2 regions of the Paenibacillus sp. GbtcB18 genome follow, and region 1 is predicted to be linked to the other one. Evidence: riboswitches for the same ligand, from Rfam matches in the RefSeq annotation. Region 1 holds a riboswitch; the other holds the start of a gene.

Region 1 (10,566 bases):
GCGCGCACATTCGAAAGAGCGGCTCCGATTTTCTTATCGAAACGGGATTCGTCGCACGCGTCCGCGACCAGCTCGTGGCTGGAGATCAGCAGCTGCGTTCTGCCCGGCATCTCCAGCTTGAAGATGGGACCCAGCTCATCCGCTAGTTTCATCATGGATTGCAGCGGGCTTTCTTTATCAATTAACGGAAGATTGCCGAGCGGCCCGTATGTTTTGGGCTGCGGAATTAAAGGTTCTGATTTAGCCAAGACACTCTCGCCCTCCTTGTTCATGCCATACTGGTACTTACACATCTTCTTTACTATTTGAAAAGAAAGGAACGGCTATCCATTTTTTGCTCGCTCTCTGGCGGTTGCCAGCTAAAATTACCACTTACATGGATGCCTTATGTAATCATTTCCAGTGTAACGTGAAAAACGGCTCCCGCAAAATAGACAATTCCAGTGAATTGTCCAAAACTAAACACTTTGCCGGGATTGTCTATTTATTTGCAACCGATTTTTCCGTTAACGAACCGTACTTCACCGTTCCTCTATTTTTAAAAAGATCACAATTCCTTTATACTGGAAAGTGGAGTGTGAGAACCATATCGAGGTGACATCATGACCGATTCGCAAACGACCAAAAAAGCGCTGGCCGCATCGCTTAAAAAGCAGATGGAAACGAAACCTTTGGCGAAAATCAGTGTCCAGGATATTTCCTCCGGCAGCGGACTGAACAGACAGACCTTTTATTATCATTTTAAAGACAAATACGACCTGGTTCACTGGATTTATTATTCGGAAGCCGTGGAAAGCATCGCCGATTACCGCGATTACGGGCATTGGAGCGACATGGCCGTACAAATCCTGCACTATTTGATGAAAAATCGCTTGTTTTATGTCAACGCGCTCAAGACTCCGGGGCAAAACGCATTTGACGGCTATTTGTTCGAGGCTACCAAGGATATGATTAAACGTGTAGTGGACGATGCTTCCGGAGGCCTTGACGTATCGGATGCGGACAAAAGTTTTATCGCGGAATTTTACACCTTCGCGTTCGTAGGCATCGTCGTCAAATGGGTCAAGACGGGCATGAAGGAGCTGCCCGAAACGATGATGAAACGGATCAGCGATCTGGTAGACGGTACGCTGACCCGCGCGCTCAGCCGTCACGCCGGATTGCAGCCGCAGTCGGTTGAAGCCGCGCCTTAACGCCCCAAAAAGAACGCCACCCCTTCTCGCTGAGGGGTGGCGTTTTTTGGGATGGTTAACCGGCATCATACGACGCTGCTGCGGGAAGACCTTGAATGCCCTAAGCTAGTCGACCGTGTCCGCCGCCGCTGCGGCACCTTGACTCTCACGGGGAGACTCCGGATGCCGCAGCATCAACGGAAGCAGCAGCAGCGCGCCGAGGAAGAAGAGGATTCCGCTTCCGGCATAGACCGCTTGAAGCGAGAATGCAGCCTTCATAACCCCCGCTGCCGACATGCCGATTACCATGAAGCCCATGAACATGGGCGTAAGCACGCCTCCGACACGGCCGATAAAAGCGGCTTCCGTATTTTTCATCATCATCGTGTTGATTCCGATCATAATGCAAGGATAAAACAGTCCCGTCAGCACTTGGAAGCCGATCGTAAGCGGCACGCTCGTGGATAAGCCGATTCCTATCGTTCCGACGGTACTGGCGATAAGCCCGGCCGCAAGCAGCGATTGCGGCTGCATTTTTTTCGAAAGAGCCATAACGAAACCGCCGCCTACCAGCATAGCTATTCCGTTCGCTGCCAGAAGCCACTGCAGAAACAGTTTATCCTGCCCGAGGTTTTCAATGGCGATAAACAGCGCCAAAGGCTGGATAATCCCTACCGCCAAGCCCGAAACGGCGAATGTTCCCCCAAGCGTCTTCAGCGCGCGGCTGTTCCAGACGTAACGGAGTCCGTCCTTCAATTCCTGCGTAAAGTTGCGTTCGGCTTTGGACGGATTCTCCAGATCGGCAGGAAGCGAGGTAAGAACGGCTGCGGAAGCGATGAAACAAACCCCCATGACCGCTATCGAGATTTCCAGACCGTAATGTTGGTAAACGTATGTTCCGAGAATCGGGCCGAATACCATAAAGATGGCCATCAACGTCTGGAACATCGCCATCACACCTTGAAGCTGTTCTTCCGGCACATGCTGTTTGAACAGCTTTAACGCGGACGGCTGGGAGAATTGCGACAAGATCGCCGACACCAGCGTCGCGAAAAACAGCGCCTGCCACGAACCGTACATCACGACGAGCAGGACGGCGAATACGGACAACGCCGAGAGAAGATCGCAAACGATCATCGTCCGCTTCGGTTTCCACCGGTCCGCGAACGTTCCGCCGATAATCGCGAAAAGAAAAATCGGAGTAAATTCAGCGACTGAGATTAACGACACAAACTTGGGATTGTTGTTCGTTATATCCGTCACATACAGCAGAATGGCAAAGTTTCTTACCCAGACGCCAAGCTGCAGCAGAACGTTGGATAAAATAATCGTTCTGACAAAAGCATTTTTAAACACGACTACGTGCCCCTTCCTGTGATTTTCCACCGAGATTTTGTTCACACTCAAAGGAAATCTTTTAACAAACAATATCTCGATTTGTTTATTAATCACTCAAACATAATATAATAACGTTTGGTTATTGGCAACATTTATTTGTTTCGTCTACAAAAAATCAGATCCGTTATTCCGGGTTTCAACCCCTACCCTTCCTTTCGCTTTTCCCTGTGTTTCAGCTTTTCAGGCGTTATCCCCCTTTCTACTCCTTTCGGAGTAATCCGCTGATCGAATTGCAGGACATCGTTATGCGAAAAATAAACATAATTCACTTCCGGCTCATCCTTAAAAACAACGACTGTATAGAAGGAAGGAAGTTTCATCCCCCAAACCCCTTTGACCGATGCCAGTTCCTCTTCTTTATAGCTTCTTTCTTGAATCAGATAGCTTTTTACCCGTTCCGCATACACGATTTTATTTCCCTGAACATAGGCAAACGGAGCCAGTACAACGATCAGAACGACTGACAGCGCGATAATCTTACCCCGGCTTATGTTCCGCACGTTTGCGACTCACTTTCAATGTGCCGCGACAAATCCGCGTACGCTTCTTTGAGCCATGGATGAACGACTCTGAGCGTGTCTTTCCGGCTCCATAAGTAACGGATATAGGCAAGAGCCGCATGGTCTATCGAAATCGCAAGGCCTCTATTCAGTTCTTCAAGGTACGGGGGCGTGCCCGTTTGATCCCAGGCTGCTTTGTCGGCCGTAAAAAGCAGCTTATCCATCTGCGATGCCTGCTTTTTGAGGGTGGTGTGGCATTCAACCGCACTTAAGATCCCGGGGTCCGCCACTCCGAATAGATCCCGTGCCATCGCTTTCGACAACTTCTGGTGAATGATCATTGGAAAGCTTTCTTCCTCCGGAAGCACCTCGATCCCAAGCTGAACCGACACGGAAATACGCGCATCGTTGGGAAATACGGCGCTGATGTCATGTAAATAGCCCGACCGCGCCGCTGTTTCCGGGTCCGCCCCGAAGCGGACGGCCAGTTCACGGGTCTGCTCGCCCACCTTCATGCAGTGCTCCGCGGTTTTGCGGTGTCCGTTTGCGGTGAGAAAAGCATACACATCTTTTTTTAAATCGCCTGACAGTTCCGGTCGTACCAGATGTTCGTAAACGTTCATTTTCATCACTTCCCTTGTGTTTTATAAGGGCCACTCTGTAAGTATAAAAGGATATTCCAAGGAATTCCAAATAAACCTTTCCTAAAAATAAAAAAGTCCGCCGCACGCTTCCGTAAGAAACGCACAACGGGATGTATTCCGCAGCCGGAATTGGAGAGGCGGTCGCAGTTTTTTTTAGTAGAGCGCCGCATTGCGCATAAGGAAAAGAACTCGGAAGCACGCAAAGAAAAAGCCAGCCGGCAATCCCGGCTGACCTTCTGTATCCTTATCGCGCACGTTACTCTGCCTATACAGGCAGAAGATGCATCATTTTACGGGGAATTAAGCCCAATTCCCTTTGCGGAAAATCGGTTCGATCGTCCCGTCGGCCAGTTCGCCGTCAATGTCCATTTCCGCCGAGCCGATCATAAAGTCCACGTGGGTCATACTGTCGTTGAGGCCCGCTTTCGTCAGCTCCTCCACCGACATTTTCGTTCCCTCCGGGATGCTGAAGCCGAAGGCTTTCCCCAGAGCAAGGTGATTCGACGCGTTCTCATCGAACAGCGTGTTAAAGAAAATGATGTTGCTCGCGGAAATAGGCGATTCATGAGGCACAAGCGCAACTTCGCCCAGATGGCGGGCTCCTTCGTCCAGTTCGAGAAGTCCTTTTAACGCTTCATAGCCTTTCTCCGCCTGAAAGTCCACGACACGGCCGTTTTCAAACGTAAGCGTGAAATTCTCGATCAGATTCCCCTGATAGCTCAGCGGCTTCGTGCTGCGTACAACTCCGTTCGTGCCGTCTTTAAGCGGCGAAACGAACACTTCCTCCGTCGGAACGTTCGGATTGTACGCGTCCCCCTTCTCGTTCACCGTCGAGCCGCCGGACCAGATGTGCCGCTCCGGCAGCGTTACGCTCAGCTCCGTGCCCGGCGCCCGGTAGTGAAGCTTCCGGTACTGTTTGGCATTCAGCTCCTCCACTTTAGTACGGAGTGTCGCATTGTGCCGCTCCCAGACCTGAACGGGATTGTCCTGATCCACGCGGGTAGCTTTGAAAATCTCCTCCCATAAGGCGGCGACAGCTTTATCTTCCGGCAGATCCGGAAACACTTTACTGGCCCACCCTGTGGACGGAGCGGCGAGAATCGACCACGTCATCTTGTGGGAGGTCATGTATTCTCTCCATTTGGCAAGCGCTTTGCCCGCAGCCTTGGAATAAGCCGAGATACGTTCAGGCTTCACTCCTTGAAGCAGTTCCGGGTTGCCCGATTCGATGAGCAGATAGGCGCCGCCGTTTTCGGCCAGCTCTTCCACCGCCTGCGCTCTCCATGCCGGATAGGTATCGAACGAATCGTCGGGAGCAAGCGTGTATCTCAGCTTCGTAATCACATCGTCCATCCATTCGACGTGCACTGATTTCGCTCCCGCCTCGTACGCCTTTTGCGCGATAAAACGGGCCAAAGGGGCCTGCTGAATGGACGCATTCACCCATAAGGACTGACCGGGCTGTATGTTCAAACCGACTTTCACCGCTAACTCGGCGTATTTCTCCAGGTTTTTTTCGAATTGATTCGCCATATTCATTCTCCTTTGTTGGTAAATTCAATGCTCGGACTGCTCGTTATGTAGGTTCCTCTTAACTTGTTCGACTTTCGAAGCCGTATTCCTTGTGGCACGGCCGCAAAATGCCCAGGCGCAGGATCAATCGTTTTCTTTCCGGCGTTTCCGGAAGCGCCTGACTTTCATCAGGTTGCCGCACATCTTATCGTCGCACCACCGGGCCGTCCGGCTTCTGCTCTCGTCGAAGAAAATCCAGCGGCAGTCTTCGTTGGCGCAAATTTTGAGCCGCCGCACGTCTTCTTCCGCCAGCAGCCGCGCGAATGCGACGGCCACCCGGCCCATGACCGCGGCCCAGCCCCTATCGTCCGTCCTGCGCTCCAGCCGCCAGCCGCCTTCTTCCCTCACCAGAACCGGACGGGAAGGTACTTCGGCCATCGCTTCGTTCAGCCGGGCGATATCTCCATGAACAGGCTCCCTGCCGGAGATTGCGCATTCCGTGATCGCGCGCATGGCCTGCCGGAGCTCCCCGAGGGCGGCGCGTTCGCGGGGCTCTGGCGGAACCTGGGCATGCAGCTCCCACTTCTCGAGAAAAGCTTCCAGCCAGCCCGGCCGGTCCAGCCTGTCCTCGCTCCGCCCCGTTCCCCTCCAGTCGTACCACTGGCTGTTCATAAACTCTAAAGCCAAATTTTCCAAAGCAACCTCCGGATAAAGATTGAGTCTTTTTCCAATTCATGCTAAAATCCAAGTTGTAACCACCATATATGATTTAGATAGTTACAACGAATCTGTGCGAATTGTCCGCACATCGGGCAGGCTTATCGAACAACCTATCCACACATCATGACATCGTCTTTTTAATCTTACACCATTCTTAATTTAGGAGGAAATCGAATGAACGGATTGGATCTTCTTAAACGCGGCTGGGAACACGCTTACGGAACGGAAGACTGGTACGCCCCTCTGAAGGACGCCGTCAGCGGGATAAGCGCGGAGCAAGCTTCCTGGCGTCCGCCGGGTGAAGCGGGCAATACCATCTGGGAGACAGTCAACCATCTGGTCTACTACAAGCAGCGGCTGCTGGAGCATCTGCAGGGCGAAGAACCCGACAACTGGGCTCAAAACAACGACGTCACGTTCAAAACGCCCGATACGCACGGTTCCGAAGAAGCTTGGCAGCGGACGCTCGGGGAGCTCGACGCCGTTCATACCCGCATCGGAAGCCTTCTGAGCACCAAATCCGATTCGGACATGGACGCGGTATACCGCGATTCTCCGATCGGTTTCCGCATCAGCAGCATCATCCAGCACGATGCTTTTCATACCGGCGAGATCGTGCTGATCCGTAAGCTCCAAGGTTCCTGGCCGGCGACTCGCCACTACGAATAAAAGATCGGACCGTTTAACCGGCAAAAAAACCGTCTGAACCTCTTCTTTACAGAAGAAACTCAGACGGTTTTTTGTATCATGGCCGGAACAGTACATCTTGCTGTCCTTAATCGTTAAGCACTGCCGTCCCGCGAGGTTTCTCAAATCCGCTCTCTTACTTGTGCCAAAGCATCCCGCTTTATTTCTTCCGATTCTCTCAGCAGAAGCGTTCCTTTGTCCCTATACACGTTCCGGGTGTCATCGGACATGGTATTCAAGTTAATTTCCACCGTGATCCAGGCGGATTGTAGGGCGGCTTCCAGCATCAGAACGGCAATTCCCAAATCGGAGACCACATTCTTGTTGACTGCCGGGGCCAGGTCCGCCAACCGCCGCATGACCGCGAGGCACGCTTCCATCAGTTCAAGCGGCACAGCCGCCGCATAAGCGGAGGCTTCCCGGATGGCGAGACTCCGGGCTTCTTTCTCCGCGGGAGTGGAAGCCGGCAGCTTCAGCGCCTTCATGAACCCGTCGAATGAAGCCATATCTTTTTCCTGCAAGGATTCGAACTCCACGATGGCCTGCCGAAAAAGATCCTCATTCTGGAGCATCGCGGCCTCTTTATCATGGAACTTGGCCCCCGTTGTCAATCTGGCCGTCATCGAGCCCATGGATGCTCCGAGGGCTGCCGCCAGAGCCGCAATACTTCCTCCTCCGGGAACCGGCGACTCCGAAGAAGCCTCGAACAGAAATTCGCGAATGGACTGATCGTACACCCTCATTTAAGCCCTCCCTCCCCGATCTGCATTCCGACCGCTTTTAACAGATTTTCAAATAAGATCAGCGTCGTTAACGTCCCTACGCCTCCCGGCACCGGCGTCATCGCCTTTACCCGCTGCAGAGCATCCGGACTCACATCCCCCGTTATTCCCGTGTCCGTCTCGTTGATGCCCGCATCGACAATAACCAGATCCGGATGCACCATGTCCGCGGTAATCATCCCCGCCCTTCCGGCCGCTGTAATGAGGATGTCCGCGCCGGCAATATGACGCGCGAGATTCTCCGTGTGCGAATGGCATACCGTAAGGGTCGCATGCTCCCGCAGCAGCATAGGCATCAACGGCCTGCCGACGGTTTCGCCCCGTCCGACGAGCACCGCATGCCGTCCTTTCAGCTCGAATCCGAACTCCTTTAAGATGCGGATACAAGACTGGGGCGTTGCCGGGTACAGCCCTCTTGTGCCGAGGAAACAGGCAAGTTTGCTGCCGGGCGTAATCCCGTCCACATCTTTGTCGGGACGGATAAGCCCCGAAGCTTCGGACAGATCCAAATGCCTGGGCAGCGGAAGCTCCAGCATGATTCCGTGCACTCTTTTGTCTTCGTTCAGCTCCTCAAGATGTCCGAGCAATTCCGACTGCGTAATGCCCGTTTCGAATTCCGTCAGACGATATCGGATGCCAAGCTTATGAGCCGTCTTTTCCTTGGCTCTGGCGTAGTATCCGGAAGCCGGGTCCCCTTTTATGAGTACAACCGCCAGGGAAGGCTCTATCCCCCGCTTTTTCCACGCGTCCGTTTCTATTCGGATCGAGTCTCTTAACCGACCGGCAATATCTCCCGTTTTCATTATCATTCCCATGTGTTCCGCCTCCCGATTTATTGATTTCCCGCAAAAAGAAAACAAAAAAAGTATCCGCAGACCGCGGTTTCCCGTTATCTGCAAATACTTTCGCCCAGGCGTACGGCTATATTTCCCGTGTGCTCCCCCGTGGTTCCCCACGTTCCGCCAGTTACACACTCTTCCAGTGGCCTCAGTTTAGCACACCGGGCGTTCTGCGGTAAAGTGCGGGAGAAGCATTTTTTTCAAGGCCGTTTGCTGCACCGCCTCATTTACAAAGTTTGTACGTTTCCCGGCTTTCTGCTGCCGCGTTCTTTCACCATCGTTCTCGTGATAAGCAGCATGGAGACGACAATGAGCGCCGCGGGGATGTAAAAGATAGACGGCGTGATGCCATCAATAAGCAGCGGCAGGAAATAGCCGACCAGGGAAGCCATTTGGGAAATCACGACATACAGGCTGGCTCCGAACCCGGTTTTGTGCAAAAACATCCGCTGAACGTAGCCCATTGCCACCCCAAGCAGCACGGCCACGTAAAACGAATACAGCGGCTGCATAGCAAAAAAGAACGGCAAATAATCGACATTGGCGTACACCAGATAGACGATAAGGGCGAACAGGCCTGCGAATAAAATGACCGGCTTGAATCCGTATTTCAGCGCCCAATAGCCCGCCACTGTCATAAACAACAGTTCGAACACCGCCTGTGCGCTCCATATGTAAGACATCAGCTCCGGATTGCCGAACTTCTCGTTCACGACAAGGGGAAGATACAGTCCCCGGATCGCATCGGCGCACGACAGCATAAGGAGCGCGGCCAGCATAGCCAGCGAGAAGGGCTCGCCGCTCTTCTTAACGACCGCTTTGGAAGGTGCTTCCACCGTTTCCCGGTAAAACAGGAGAAGGACGAAGAGCGCCGTGTATCCCCCAAGATTGCCCCAGAGTACTCCGTAAAAGGTGAACCATAAGTAAATGTTCGCTCCCAGCAGCAATCCGGTAAAAAAACCGACGCTGAAAGACGCGCGCAGCCAGAGCTGCGAAATCTCCACGATGTCCGGCGCCAGCTTCGAGAAATGGTTCCGCGCCATGGCGAACATCTGTCCCATAATCATTCCGGACGGGGACGATGCGATTGACATGCCCACCAGCGCGGACACGTACCCGCCCGCTCTCATATAGATCAGCAGCCCGGCCGCACACACCACAGCAGCCGCCATGGGGATGATTTTCTTCCGCGGAATCTTATCGCTCAGAATGCCCACGCTGATCGTGAAAATCATATTGAGCACAAGCGAAATGGCAAAAATCGACGCGATCTCGCCTTTCCCCAGGCCGATCCCTTCTTTTAAGTAAATGGCGTTCATGGGCGCCAAAATCCCGACGCCGATTCCGTACAAAATCATCGCCAGGACCAAAACCCATGCTTTTTTGACGGAAATAAACAATTTGATGTCTGCCGCAACACTCATAACCGGCTCACTCCCTTCCTCTTCCGCATTCGTATACTTCTAATTCGTTTCTTTCGACAATTTCCCTTTTAATTCTAATTTATTTTCCAATTTATGATTTTCGCAAAAAAATATCCAAATTTCCAGGATATTATGGAGGAGATGTTTTACTATTTACACCATTTTATGTCTATAAATAGTTCTAAAGACCTACTTCCATTGCTTCTACCTTATACTATAATATGGATATGAGGAGGTGAATTGATTCATTTAGACATAAATTGACAGGAGGTAGATGCTTAAATTTTTGACAGGCAGGAATTAAAGCCATTTGCTGCTCTCGGTAGATAGCCATTCACTGCTTACGATGCCGAATCCTGACCTATCCACCAGAATCACTCTGGTTTGTGTCATTATGATTTTTTACGATTCGCAGCAGTATAGTTCTAAATTCCCTGTATTCCAAATTCAATTAAATCGGAGGTATTAAACTAATGTCCCAATCCATTTCATGGAACCGCTCTCTTTTTAAAGTTTCTCCTTTTCTCGTAGCATTTGCTGCGCTCGTAATCGGTGCCATCTGCTCGCTCGTTTTCGCTGAAAGCGCTTCCGCTCACGGTTACATCACAGGTCCGGCAAGCCGCGCAGCCCTCTGTAATCAAGGCATTAACAAAAACTGCGGAGCTATCGTGTACGAGCCGCAAAGCCTTGAAGCACCTGGCAGCTATCCTACAGGAGGCCCTGCTGACGGTCAAATCGCCGGCGCCGGCGCCGCTTTCCCTGAACTGAACGCTCAAACTGCAGACCGCTGGTCCAAAGTGAACATCAACAGCGGAAGCAACACGTTCACTTGGAAGCTGACTGCCGCTCACGCAACGAGAGAATGGAAATACTACATCACGAAAACAG
Region 2 (10,566 bases), on a different contig from region 1:
CCCGAAGGGGAGCATGCGCGTGGTACTGGGCGACGATCCGAAGGCCGTCGCCGAGTGGATGCGGCGTGACCTGGACGCCGCCAAGTCCCGCGGTGAGCGCACGGGAGTGCTCACCTATGACGAGCGCCGCGGTCTGCATCACGCGGACGCCGTAGTCTCCTCCGGCCGTCTGGCCGAGCCGGAGACGATCGCGCGCGGGCTGTATGCCGCGCTCCGGCAGTTCGACCGCGAGGGAGCGACGTATATTCTCGCGGAAGGCTGCCCCGACACGGGAATAGGCCGCGCTGTCATGAACCGGCTGCTGAAAGCGGCGGGTCAGGAAGTCATCCGCGTATAAGCGGCAGAAGGGGCATCGGTACACGCTGAAACGCTTTCGGGCTGTTTGATCCGTACAAGCGGAAACGTGCCGTATGCCGAAGCGTCGCCAAGGTGCAAAAGTTCCGGAAGGCCAAGTATCCTTTTCAGCTCGAATGCCGCCCACAGATTACCCGCCTGTACCGTTATGCCGGCAAGTACAAGTCCATAGCATGTTTCCCGGTTTGTCCGCATATCTTGAGAGAGAAAAAGCGGACAGGGGGAAATACCAATGGCGGCACTGGCGGGCGTGTCATCTTTCGTATGGGGCCAACTGGTGACGATTTTCATCATGGCTATTGCGCTTGGTTTTGACGCGTTTTCTTTAGGGATTGGAATCGGAATGAGGGGTATACGCCTGCTGCATATTCTTAAAATCAGCATTGTGATCGGTCTTTTTCATATCCTCATGCCGCTGCTCGGCATGTATGCGGGCCACTACCTCGGAAATTTACTCGGACAGGTTGCCGTGGCGGCCGGGGGCGGTCTGCTGATTTTGCTCGGATCCCATATGATTTACAGCTCTTTCCGAGGAGAAGATAATCCCGCTTTCGACCATCGTACCTTTTGGGGAATGACCTTGTTCGCGTTAAGCGTGAGCGTCGATTCTTTTTCGGTAGGGGTTTCGCTTGGTATTTTCGCAACGGATGTGGTTTTGACGGTGCTGCTTTTCGGATTGCTCGGCGGAGGCATGTCGATTCTGGGGCTTATGCTGGGGCGTCACGTGGGAAGCTGGATCGGTGAGTACGGAGAGGCGCTGGGCGGGGTGATTTTGCTGTTGTTCGGTCTGAGATTTCTGCTGTAAAGTTGTAAAGTGTTCTTGATTTCAAAAAAGCGGTACAATAATAGAGAGCGGAACAACTCAACTCATTCGAATACTCTGTAGGGAGGTAGACGGAACATGAAACAGATCCTTTTTGTCTGTACCGGAAATACATGCCGAAGCCCGCTGGCTGAAGGGATTCTGCGCCATATGGCCCAGCAGGATAACCTGGAAGTCCATATCCGTTCCGCAGGGGTTTTTGCTTCCGACGGAAGTCCGATTTCCCGGCAATCTTCCTCTGTTTTGCGTGAAAAAGGCTGTGAAGCCTCCATCAGCTCCAGTCTTCTCAGATCCGCAGACGTGGATTGGGCCGATCTTATCTTAACGATGACACAAGACCATAAACGCGCCGTGATTCAGCGGTTCCCGCAGGCGGCGGATAAAACACATACATTGAAGGAATTTGTGGAAGACGATCCCGAAGTCGTGTCGGCTGCCGAGGAATGGGAGCGGTTGATCGCTGAAGTGCAGGTCAAGCATGCCCTTTCCGAAGAAATTACGGTAGAAGAACGGACGAGACTCATACACCTGGAAAAGAAACTTCCGAATTACGATATTTCCGATCCTTTCGGCGGCTCGTTGGAGCTTTACCGTCATACGGCGGAAGAAATCGAGGAAGCACTCGTTAAACTGGTTCAAAAGATAAAGGAAAGCCGATGAGCGTACCGACGGCCGCAGTACCCTTTGGTGGCTAACATAATCTTCATTTTTTAGCGGCTTTACAGTTTTGCGGGAATACGGTAAGATAGGGGCATAAAAGAAGACCCGATGTAACTGGCGACGAGTGGGTGTAACCACAGTGGAGCATCGGGGTATACGGCCGGTCGCCTGGGCAAAAGAGCAGTACATGCGTATTTACACGCGTGTCATGCTCTTTTTTTCATTGTCTCATAGCGGTTTACAGGTGCAGGTAAAGTCGGAATTTGCCGTTTTTTTTCTTCGTCTGATCGGTTTGGGTTATAATAGAGCCAAACGCAGTTTATTCCCACCCGAGGAGGGCTTTTCAATGAAAATTGCAATTGGCGCCGATCACGCCGGATACCGGCTTAAAGATGTTATCGTTCCTTACCTGGAATCGTTAGGTCATGAAGTGAAGGATGTCGGCTGCAACTGTGAACAATCGGTCGACTATCCGGACTACGCCGTTCCGGTTTGCGATATGGTGCTTAACGGGCAGGCGGACAAAGGTATTCTGATTTGCGGTACAGGCATCGGCATGACCATTGCCGCCAACAAAATGCCGGGCATCCGCTGCGCGCTTGTGCACGATATGTTCTCCGCGAAAGCAACCCGGGAACACAACGATACGAATGTGCTTGCTATGGGAGAACGCGTAATCGGACCCGGCGTGGCGCAGGAAATCGTCAAGATCTGGATTGAGACCGAATTTTCGCACGGCGAACGTCATGAGAATCGCCTGAAAAAAGTGAAGCTTTTGGAAGAGAAAAATACGATTCATCCGTAAGGAGCTCTATTTTAATAAATGGAGGTGATCGTATGAATGACGGTGAGCAAGCCTGGCTGGACGGAATAGGGCCTGCTGTCGAGGCCAATTTCCGGGCGCTGATCGAAGCCGGCGGCTTAAGGCCCGGCCAAATCGTCGTTTTCGGTACCTCGACAAGTGAGGTCCGTGGCCAGAGAATCGGCACGTCCGGTACGCCGGAAGCGGCCGAGCGCATTTTCACCGCCGCTGTCCGGGTGGCGGAAGAACACGGGCTGCGGCTCGCCTTCCAGTGTTGCGAGCATTTAAACCGCGCGCTTGTCGTCGAAGAAGCGCTGGTGGAGCAAGACGCCCGGCTGGAGCCGGTGAATGTAGTGCCGGTGCCCAAGGCCGGCGGCTCAATGGCCGCCCATGCTTACCGGCACCTGGAGCGCGCCTGCGTCGTGGAAGAGATCGCCGCTCATGCGGGCATCGACATCGGCGACACGCTGATCGGCATGCATCTCCGCCGGGTAGCCGTCCCTGTGCGTCCGCCCGTGAAACGGGTGGGCGAGGCACACGTGACGATGGCATATACGCGTCCGAAGCTGATCGGCGGGCAGCGGGCAGTGTACGAAGCTGTCCCGGAGAGCCCGGGCATTCCCGTATTCCCCGGCGCTGCTGCATCTCCCCGGACAAGTCCGGGAAGTTCGGCAGACAGCGACAACTGCGAATAATGCGTCTGGAGCCGTGGTAAACGTGGAATCTTTTTTCCTGTTTATCCGGCTCGTACAAAGCGAAACTGATTTTGATTTTAAATCCATGGGAGGTTGTTACAGATGGTAGAATTTTTGCGTAAACAGGACCCGAAAATCGTTGAGGCTATGAACTTGGAGCTTGGCCGTCAACGCGACAAAATCGAGCTGATCGCTTCCGAAAACTTTGTAAGCCAGGCAGTTCTTGAAGCTATGGGCACCGTGCTGACGAACAAATACGCGGAAGGTTACCCGTCCAAGCGTTATTACGGCGGCTGCGAGTATGTCGATATCGTCGAAGATATCGCGCGTGACCGCGCGAAGGAACTTTTCGGGGCCGAGCATGCCAATGTACAGCCTCACTCCGGCGCTCAAGCGAATATGGCCGTTTATCTGGCTGCGCTTAAGCCTGGCGACACCGTTCTGGGTATGAACCTGGCGCATGGCGGACACTTGACACACGGCAGCCCCGTCAACGCGTCCGGTATCCTTTATAATTTCGTAGCTTACGGCGTAAGCGAACAGGATTCCCGCATCGATTACGACGATGTCCGTAAAGCCGCGTTCAAACACAGACCACGCATGATCGTTGCAGGAGCAAGTGCTTACCCGCGCATCATTGATTTCGAGAAGCTGGGCCAAATCGCGAACGAAGTAGGCGCCCTGTTTATGGTCGATATGGCTCACATCGCGGGTCTTGTTGCGGCAGGTCTGCATCCGAACCCGGTTCCGCATGCCCATTTCGTCACGACAACGACTCACAAAACGCTTCGCGGACCGCGCGGCGGTTTGATTCTGTGCCGCAAGCCATGGGCTGCCGCAATCGACAAAGCCGTATTCCCGGGTTCCCAAGGCGGACCTCTGATGCACATCATCGCCGCTAAAGCCGTTGCGCTGGGAGAAGCCCTGCAAGCCGACTTCAAAACGTACGGCAAGAACGTTATTGATAATGCCAAAGCGCTGGCTGAAGGCTTGACGGCCGAAGGCATCAACCTCGTTTCGGGCGGTACGGACAATCACCTGATCTTGATCGACACGCGCAGCTTGAACATCACAGGCAAAGACGCCGAGCATCTTCTTGATGAAGTGGGCGTGACCGTTAACAAGAACGCGATCCCGTTCGATCCGACCAGCCCGTTCGTAACCAGCGGTATCCGTATCGGTACGCCTGCCGCGACTTCCCGTGGAATGGATACGGAAGCCATGAAGCAAATCGCCAAAATTATCGCCATGACGCTTAAAAATCCGAGCGATTCATCCGTTCACGAGCAAGCCCGCCAACTCGTTAAAGAAGTTACTTCCAAATTCCCGCTGTACACGGGATTGGAATATTAATTCTTTCCTATAAAACAATCTGCTTTCCAGCAGAGTAGTTAGTGAATACGGGAACCCGCAAAGGGTTCCTTTTTTTATGAAAAAAAAGAGGGCGGATTGTTCATACAAAAGCGGATTCTTGTCATAAGGGAGTGTGCTTTTTGGGGAGGATATATAAACAGACATATGATATAATGAACGAGGTTTGTGGAAAGTTGGAAAGACATCCAGATCAGCCAGATCGATATTCGGGAGGAATACTATGAGTAAGGTGTTCATTTGCGACCACCCCTTGATTCAGCACAAACTCACATACATAAGAGATGTAAATACGAAAACCAAGGATTTCCGTGAATTGGTGGATGAAGTCGCCACTTTGATGGCGTACGAGATTACGCGTAATATCCAGTTGGAGAACATCCAGGTCAAAACGCCTGTAGCGACTGCAGACTGCCGGATTATTTCCGGACGTATGCTCGGCATTATTCCGATTCTCCGCGCGGGACTCGGCATGGTGGACGGGATTCTGAATCTGATTCCGGCCGCGAAAGTCGGCCATATCGGGTTGTATCGGGACCCTGAGACGCTCCAACCTGTCGAGTATTATGTGAAATTACCCACAGATGTACAGGAAAGAGAATTGATCGTCGTGGATCCTATGCTGGCGACGGGCGGTTCCGCTAACCTGGCTATCACTGCTTTGAAAAACCGCGGATGCGTACAAATCAAGCTGATGTGTCTGATCGCCGCTCCGGAAGGTATCGAAGCCGTCCAGAAAGAGCATCCGGACATTGACATCTATGTGGCCGCTATCGACGATTATTTGAACGATCATGGGTACATCATTCCCGGTCTGGGAGACGCGGGCGACCGTTTATTCGGTACGAAATAAAGTATTTTGGAGGGACGTACGTTCATGAAAAGGTTGAAAGTCATTACGATTTTCGGTACAAGACCGGAAGCCATCAAGATGGCTCCGCTTATTTTGGAGCTTCAGAAGCATCCGGAACAGATTGAATCACTCGTGGCCGTAACGGCCCAGCATCGTCAAATGCTGGATCAGGTGCTTGAGTTGTTCAACATCCAGCCAGATTTCGACCTCAACGTCATGAAAGACCGTCAAACACTCAACGAAGTCACCATCCGGGTTCTTCAAGGCCTGGAGCCCGTTTTCCGGGAAGCGAAGCCGGACCTGATTCTGGTACACGGCGATACGCTGACCACCTTCCTTGCCAGCTATGCGGCCTTCTTGCAGCAAATCAAAGTCGGCCATGTGGAAGCGGGCCTGAGAACCTGGAACAAGATGTCGCCGTATCCGGAAGAGATGAACCGTCAGTTGACGGGCGTTCTCGCAGATCTGCATTTTGCTCCGACCAATTGGTCGGCTGGCAATCTGCGCAAAGAAAATAAATCGGAAGATTCGATTTATGTTACGGGCAACACCGTTACGGACGTGTTCCAGTACACGGTGAAGAAGGACTTCCACCATCCGGTCCTGGAGTGGGCGGAGGGCAAGCGTCTCATCCTGATGACGGCCCACCGCAGGGAAGCGCAGGGCGAGCCGCACCGCCAGATCTTCAACGCGGTCAAGCGCATTGCGGACGAATTCGAAGATGTTGCCATCGTGTATCCGGTTCATCCGAGCCCGGCCGTTAAGGAACCGGCTTATGAGATTCTGGGCAACCACCCGAGAATTAAGCTGATCGATCCGCTCGACGTGTTCGAGTTCCATAACTTCTACCCTCACGCTTACATGATCCTGACGGATTCCGGCGGTCTTCAAGAAGAAGCTCCGTCGTTCGGTGTACCTGTCCTGGTGCTTCGTGACACTACGGAACGTCCGGAAGGCGTGGAAGCCGGTACTTTGGAGCTTGTTGGTACGGACGGACAGAAAGTTTACGAGCGTGCACGCGCTTTGCTCACCGATCCGCAAACGTATGATCGCATGAAGGGCGCTGCGAACCCTTACGGAGACGGACAAGCTTCCCGCAGAATCGTGCAGGGAATCCTACACCATTTCGGCTATAAAACGGAAAAACCGGACTCTTTTTAACGCATCTCTTTCGACATTGTGACGATGCAATGACAAAGGTCACACTGTACAGTTCCACTGTTTGGTTTTAAATGCCGAAATCCCTTGATATACAAGGGATTTCGGCAGTACTGTTCACGAAATGTTTGATTTTATACGAATTGACAAAGTAGACTTTGCTCCGATACAATATATGAGGATTGATAGGGGTCAAAGCCATGAAAAACAAAGGAAACCGCGATAATCCTTGGAGGGCGGCCGGCCTTGTAGGCGCACTCGGGCTTGATATCGCTATCTGTACCATGCTCGGCTACTTCGCCGCGAACTTCGCAGTCCAGCGTTTTGGCGGTCCGAGAAGCTGGATAGTAGCAGGCGTGATGCTCGGTCTCTTCGCGGGGATCGCTACGGTCATCATGCTGCTTAAGAAGTTTCTGGAGGAACCCGATGAATGACCTGCTCAAGAAAGCTATGCGTATCGCATTTCTGCTTCTCGCCGTATGTTTACTGGTCTGGGCGCTTGTCCCTTCCGTACGCACGGTAGCTGCAGGATTATTGGTAGGTGCTATTGCAAGCGGCATCAATGCTTTGCTCCTTCAGCGCAGAGTCGATTTGATCGGCAAAACCGTTGCGGAGCGGGGCGCACAGCGCATGAGTCTCGGATTTTTAAGCCGTCTGGCTACAGTGCTCCTTGCTGTTATGATTGCGCTTAAATTTCCACAACACCTTGATATCGCCTCAACCATTATTGGTTGCTTTTTGGTTCCATTTATACTTTTGCTAGTCGGCATTTTGAGTCGTCCACACAAACCGTAATGCATGGAAAGGGGTGAAATTGGAAAATGCATGAGTTTCCCGTGCTACACTTCGAAAATGGTATCGATATTGACATTTCAACCTTTTTGGCGATTATCGTATCCTGCGTGGTTGTTTTAGTCCTGGCTCTTCTGTCCGTGCGGAACCTGTCCGTCGACAAACCTTCCAAAATGCAAAACTTTATGGAATGGGTCGTTGAGTTCGTTCATAACACGATTGCGAGTACGATGCCGCTCAGCAAGGCAAAGTCCTACATTTCGTTAGGATTGACATTAATTATGTTTATCTTTGTCTCCAACCTTCTCGGTCTCCCATTCGGTATCGTAACCGACCATACTCAGGGGTTTACGCTGTTCGGTCAGCAAGTGCTGACGGATGCCCGTATTCATGAGTTGGAGCAAGCAGGCAAGCATGCTTCTGTGGCTTGGTGGAAATCACCGACAGCCGACCTTTCCGTAACGTCCGCACTCGCCCTGATGGTGTTTGTTATGACGAATACACTCGGTTTGACACAGAACACGAAACATTATCTGAAGCATTACTTTGAGCCGTTCTGGTTCTTCCTGCCGCTGAACATCATTAAAGAGCTTTCCAAGCCGTTGACGCTTGCTCTTCGTTTGTTCGCGAACATCTTTGCGGGTGAGGTTCTGATCTCCACCATTATGATGCTGGGTGTTGTAGGGATACCGCTGCTCGCCGCTTGGCAGGGCTTCAGTATCTTCGTAGGTGCCATCCAGGCATTCTTGTTCACCATTCTTACCATGGTTTACATTTCCCAAGCTACCGTTCATCATGAAGATCACTAAATGATCGGCTCAGCTGCGATTAGCAGCTCTGCGCGGCTTCCGCAAGGCGTGGGATCCATATACACATTACAGGTACAAAACCTATTTTCTGAGGAGGAAATTTTTCATGGAATTCCTGGCAGCAGCATTAGCAATCGGTTTGGGCGCACTTGGCGCTGGTATTGGTAACGGTCTGATCGTAAGCAAGACAGTAGAAGGTATCGCTCGTCAACCTGAGCTTCGCGGTACTCTGCAAACAACTATGTTTATCGGTGTTGGTATCGTCGAGGTTGTTCCGATTATCGGTGTCGTTCTGGGCTTCCTGATTTTCTTCAGCTAATTCGCATAGCCTCGGTTGGGCGGGGAAGGCCTGAGCCATCCGCGCCTTCGCTATGAATTAGGTTCTTGAAGAATCGCCCCAGTACACAGTTACGGAAAGGAGTGACTCGAATGTCTTGGAATTGGGAATCGTTCGTATTCGCGCTTATCGCGTTCGGAATTCTATACTGGCTGCTCAACAAATACGCCTTCGGTCCGTTGCTCGCAACGATGGAAGAGCGCAGAAAGCTGATTGCCGACCAGATGAACTCTGCTGACGCAAGTCGTGTTCAAGCCGAGCAAATGCTCGAAGAACAGAAGCAGGTAATTCAAGAGGCACGTAAAGAAGCTTACCAAATGATCGAGCAAGCTAAATTGACGAGCTCCAAGCAAGCCGAAGAAATCGTCGATAAAGCGAAAAGTGAAGCGGACCGCGTGAAAGAAGAAGCGGTACGCGAGATCGAAAGCGAGAAAAACAAAGCGGTTGCAGCACTGCGCGGGCAAGTTAGCGCTATGTCCGTTATGATCGCTTCTAAAATTATTGAAAAGCAAGTTGACGAAAAGTCACAGGAAGAATTGGTGAACCATTACCTGAATGAGGTAGGGGGATCTAAATGAGTGACATCGTGGTAGCGAAAAGATATGCGAAAGCACTTTTTGAAGCTGCGAAGGAGCAGAACACGGTCGCTCAAGTTGAAACTGAACTGACCGAGATTGTTCAGACGATCCAGGATCATGCGGAACTGCGCAGCGTTCTGGATCATCCGAATATCGACGTGCCTGCGAAACGTCAGCTTTTGTCGAACATCTTTGCGGATCGGATTTCTCCGCTCGTTATGAATACGATTAAACTCCTGATCGATAGAAGACGGCAATCCCTGCTTCCTATTGTACTGTCCGACTTTGTTCAGATTTCCAACGAGTCGCTTGGCCAGGCAGACGCTACGATTTACACAGCTCTGCCGCTGTCTGAAGTACAAGTCAAGGAAATTGCAGACAACTTTAGCCGTATGACCGGCAAACAAATTCGTGTACAGACGGTAGTCGACCCGAGCTTGCTTGGCGGCATTACTGTTCGGATCGGTGACCGTCTATACGATGGCAGTTTGGCTGGCAAACTCGAACGTTTGGAAAAATCGCTGAAACAAGCTCAAGCAATGTAGATAGGGGTGAGGTTCGTTGAGTATCAGACCTGATGAAATCAGCACGCTGATTAAGCAGCAAATCGAAAATTATACAGCAGATCTGGAAGTCGTTGAAGTCGGTACGGTTATCACTATCGGTGACGGTATCGCTCGTGTGCACGGCTTGGAGAACGTCATGGCCGGTGAGCTTCTCGAGTTCGCCAACGGCGTTGTGGGCATGGCGCAGAACCTGGAAGAAAACAATGTAGGTATCATCATTCTCGGACCGTACTCGGACATCCGCGAAGGTGACCAAGTTAAGCGTACAGGCCGCATTATGCAGGTACCTGTAGGCGAAGCGCTGCTCGGCCGCGTTGTTAACGCACTGGGTATGCCGATTGACGGCAAAGGACCGATCGAAGCTTCCGGATACCGTCCGGTTGAATCCGCGGCTCCTGGCGTTATGGCGCGTAAATCCGTACACGAGCCTATGCAGACCGGTATCAAGGCGATTGACGCGCTTGTACCGATCGGCCGCGGCCAGCGTGAGCTGATCATCGGTGACCGTCAAACCGGTAAAACGGCGATTGCCATCGATACGATCATCAACCAAAAAGGCAACGGCGTGAAATGTATCTACGTGGCCATCGGTCAAAAGCAGTCCACCGTTTCCAACGTAGTGGATACACTCCGCCGCAACGGCGCTCTCGATTACACGATCGTCGTAACCGCGAGTGCATCCGAACCGGCTCCATTGCTCTTCCTGGCTCCTTATTCCGGCTGCGCAATGGGCGAATACTTCATGTACAAAGGCGAGCATGTCCTGAT

Evidence for each region. Region 1 has a riboswitch for ZMP and ZTP ahead of KVT34_RS12765 (bifunctional 5,10-methylenetetrahydrofolate dehydrogenase/5,10-methenyltetrahydrofolate cyclohydrolase). Riboswitches for the same ligand answer to the same signal wherever they lie in the genome.
Region 2: another riboswitch for ZMP and ZTP. It lies ahead of rpiB (ribose 5-phosphate isomerase B); the one in region 1 lies ahead of KVT34_RS12765 (bifunctional 5,10-methylenetetrahydrofolate dehydrogenase/5,10-methenyltetrahydrofolate cyclohydrolase).

What each region holds. Positions count from the first base shown of each region.
Region 1 covers NZ_JAGXJX010000003.1:543,772-554,337, forward strand. The annotation lists gene KVT34_RS12720 (bifunctional cytochrome P450/NADPH--P450 reductase) at 1-272, opposite strand, end outside; gene dhaS (dihydroxyacetone kinase transcriptional activator DhaS) at 603-1,193, shown strand; gene KVT34_RS12730 (MFS transporter) at 1,299-2,528, opposite strand; gene KVT34_RS12735 (DUF3139 domain-containing protein) at 2,714-3,070, opposite strand; gene KVT34_RS12740 (HD domain-containing protein) at 3,058-3,693, opposite strand; gene KVT34_RS12745 (aminopeptidase) at 4,015-5,247, opposite strand; gene KVT34_RS12750 (CGNR zinc finger domain-containing protein) at 5,371-5,922, opposite strand; gene KVT34_RS12755 (DinB family protein) at 6,121-6,615, shown strand; gene KVT34_RS12760 (cyclodeaminase/cyclohydrolase family protein) at 6,756-7,376, opposite strand; gene KVT34_RS12765 (bifunctional 5,10-methylenetetrahydrofolate dehydrogenase/5,10-methenyltetrahydrofolate cyclohydrolase) at 7,373-8,230, opposite strand; ZMP/ZTP riboswitch at 8,316-8,395, opposite strand; gene KVT34_RS12770 (MFS transporter) at 8,482-9,678, opposite strand; gene KVT34_RS12775 (lytic polysaccharide monooxygenase) at 10,152-10,566, shown strand, end outside.
Region 2 covers NZ_JAGXJX010000010.1:43,484-54,049, forward strand. The annotation lists gene KVT34_RS24410 (L-threonylcarbamoyladenylate synthase) at 1-337, shown strand, start outside; gene KVT34_RS24415 (manganese efflux pump MntP) at 587-1,159, shown strand; gene KVT34_RS24420 (low molecular weight protein arginine phosphatase) at 1,256-1,837, shown strand; ZMP/ZTP riboswitch at 1,938-2,018, shown strand; gene rpiB (ribose 5-phosphate isomerase B) at 2,184-2,642, shown strand; gene KVT34_RS24430 (TIGR01440 family protein) at 2,675-3,334, shown strand; gene KVT34_RS24435 (serine hydroxymethyltransferase) at 3,437-4,687, shown strand; gene upp (uracil phosphoribosyltransferase) at 4,929-5,558, shown strand; gene wecB (non-hydrolyzing UDP-N-acetylglucosamine 2-epimerase) at 5,583-6,719, shown strand; gene KVT34_RS24450 (AtpZ/AtpI family protein) at 6,917-7,150, shown strand; gene KVT34_RS24455 (ATP synthase subunit I) at 7,143-7,511, shown strand; gene atpB (F0F1 ATP synthase subunit A) at 7,538-8,317, shown strand; gene atpE (F0F1 ATP synthase subunit C) at 8,424-8,636, shown strand; gene atpF (F0F1 ATP synthase subunit B) at 8,747-9,232, shown strand; gene KVT34_RS24475 (F0F1 ATP synthase subunit delta) at 9,229-9,777, shown strand; gene atpA (F0F1 ATP synthase subunit alpha) at 9,794-10,566, shown strand, end outside.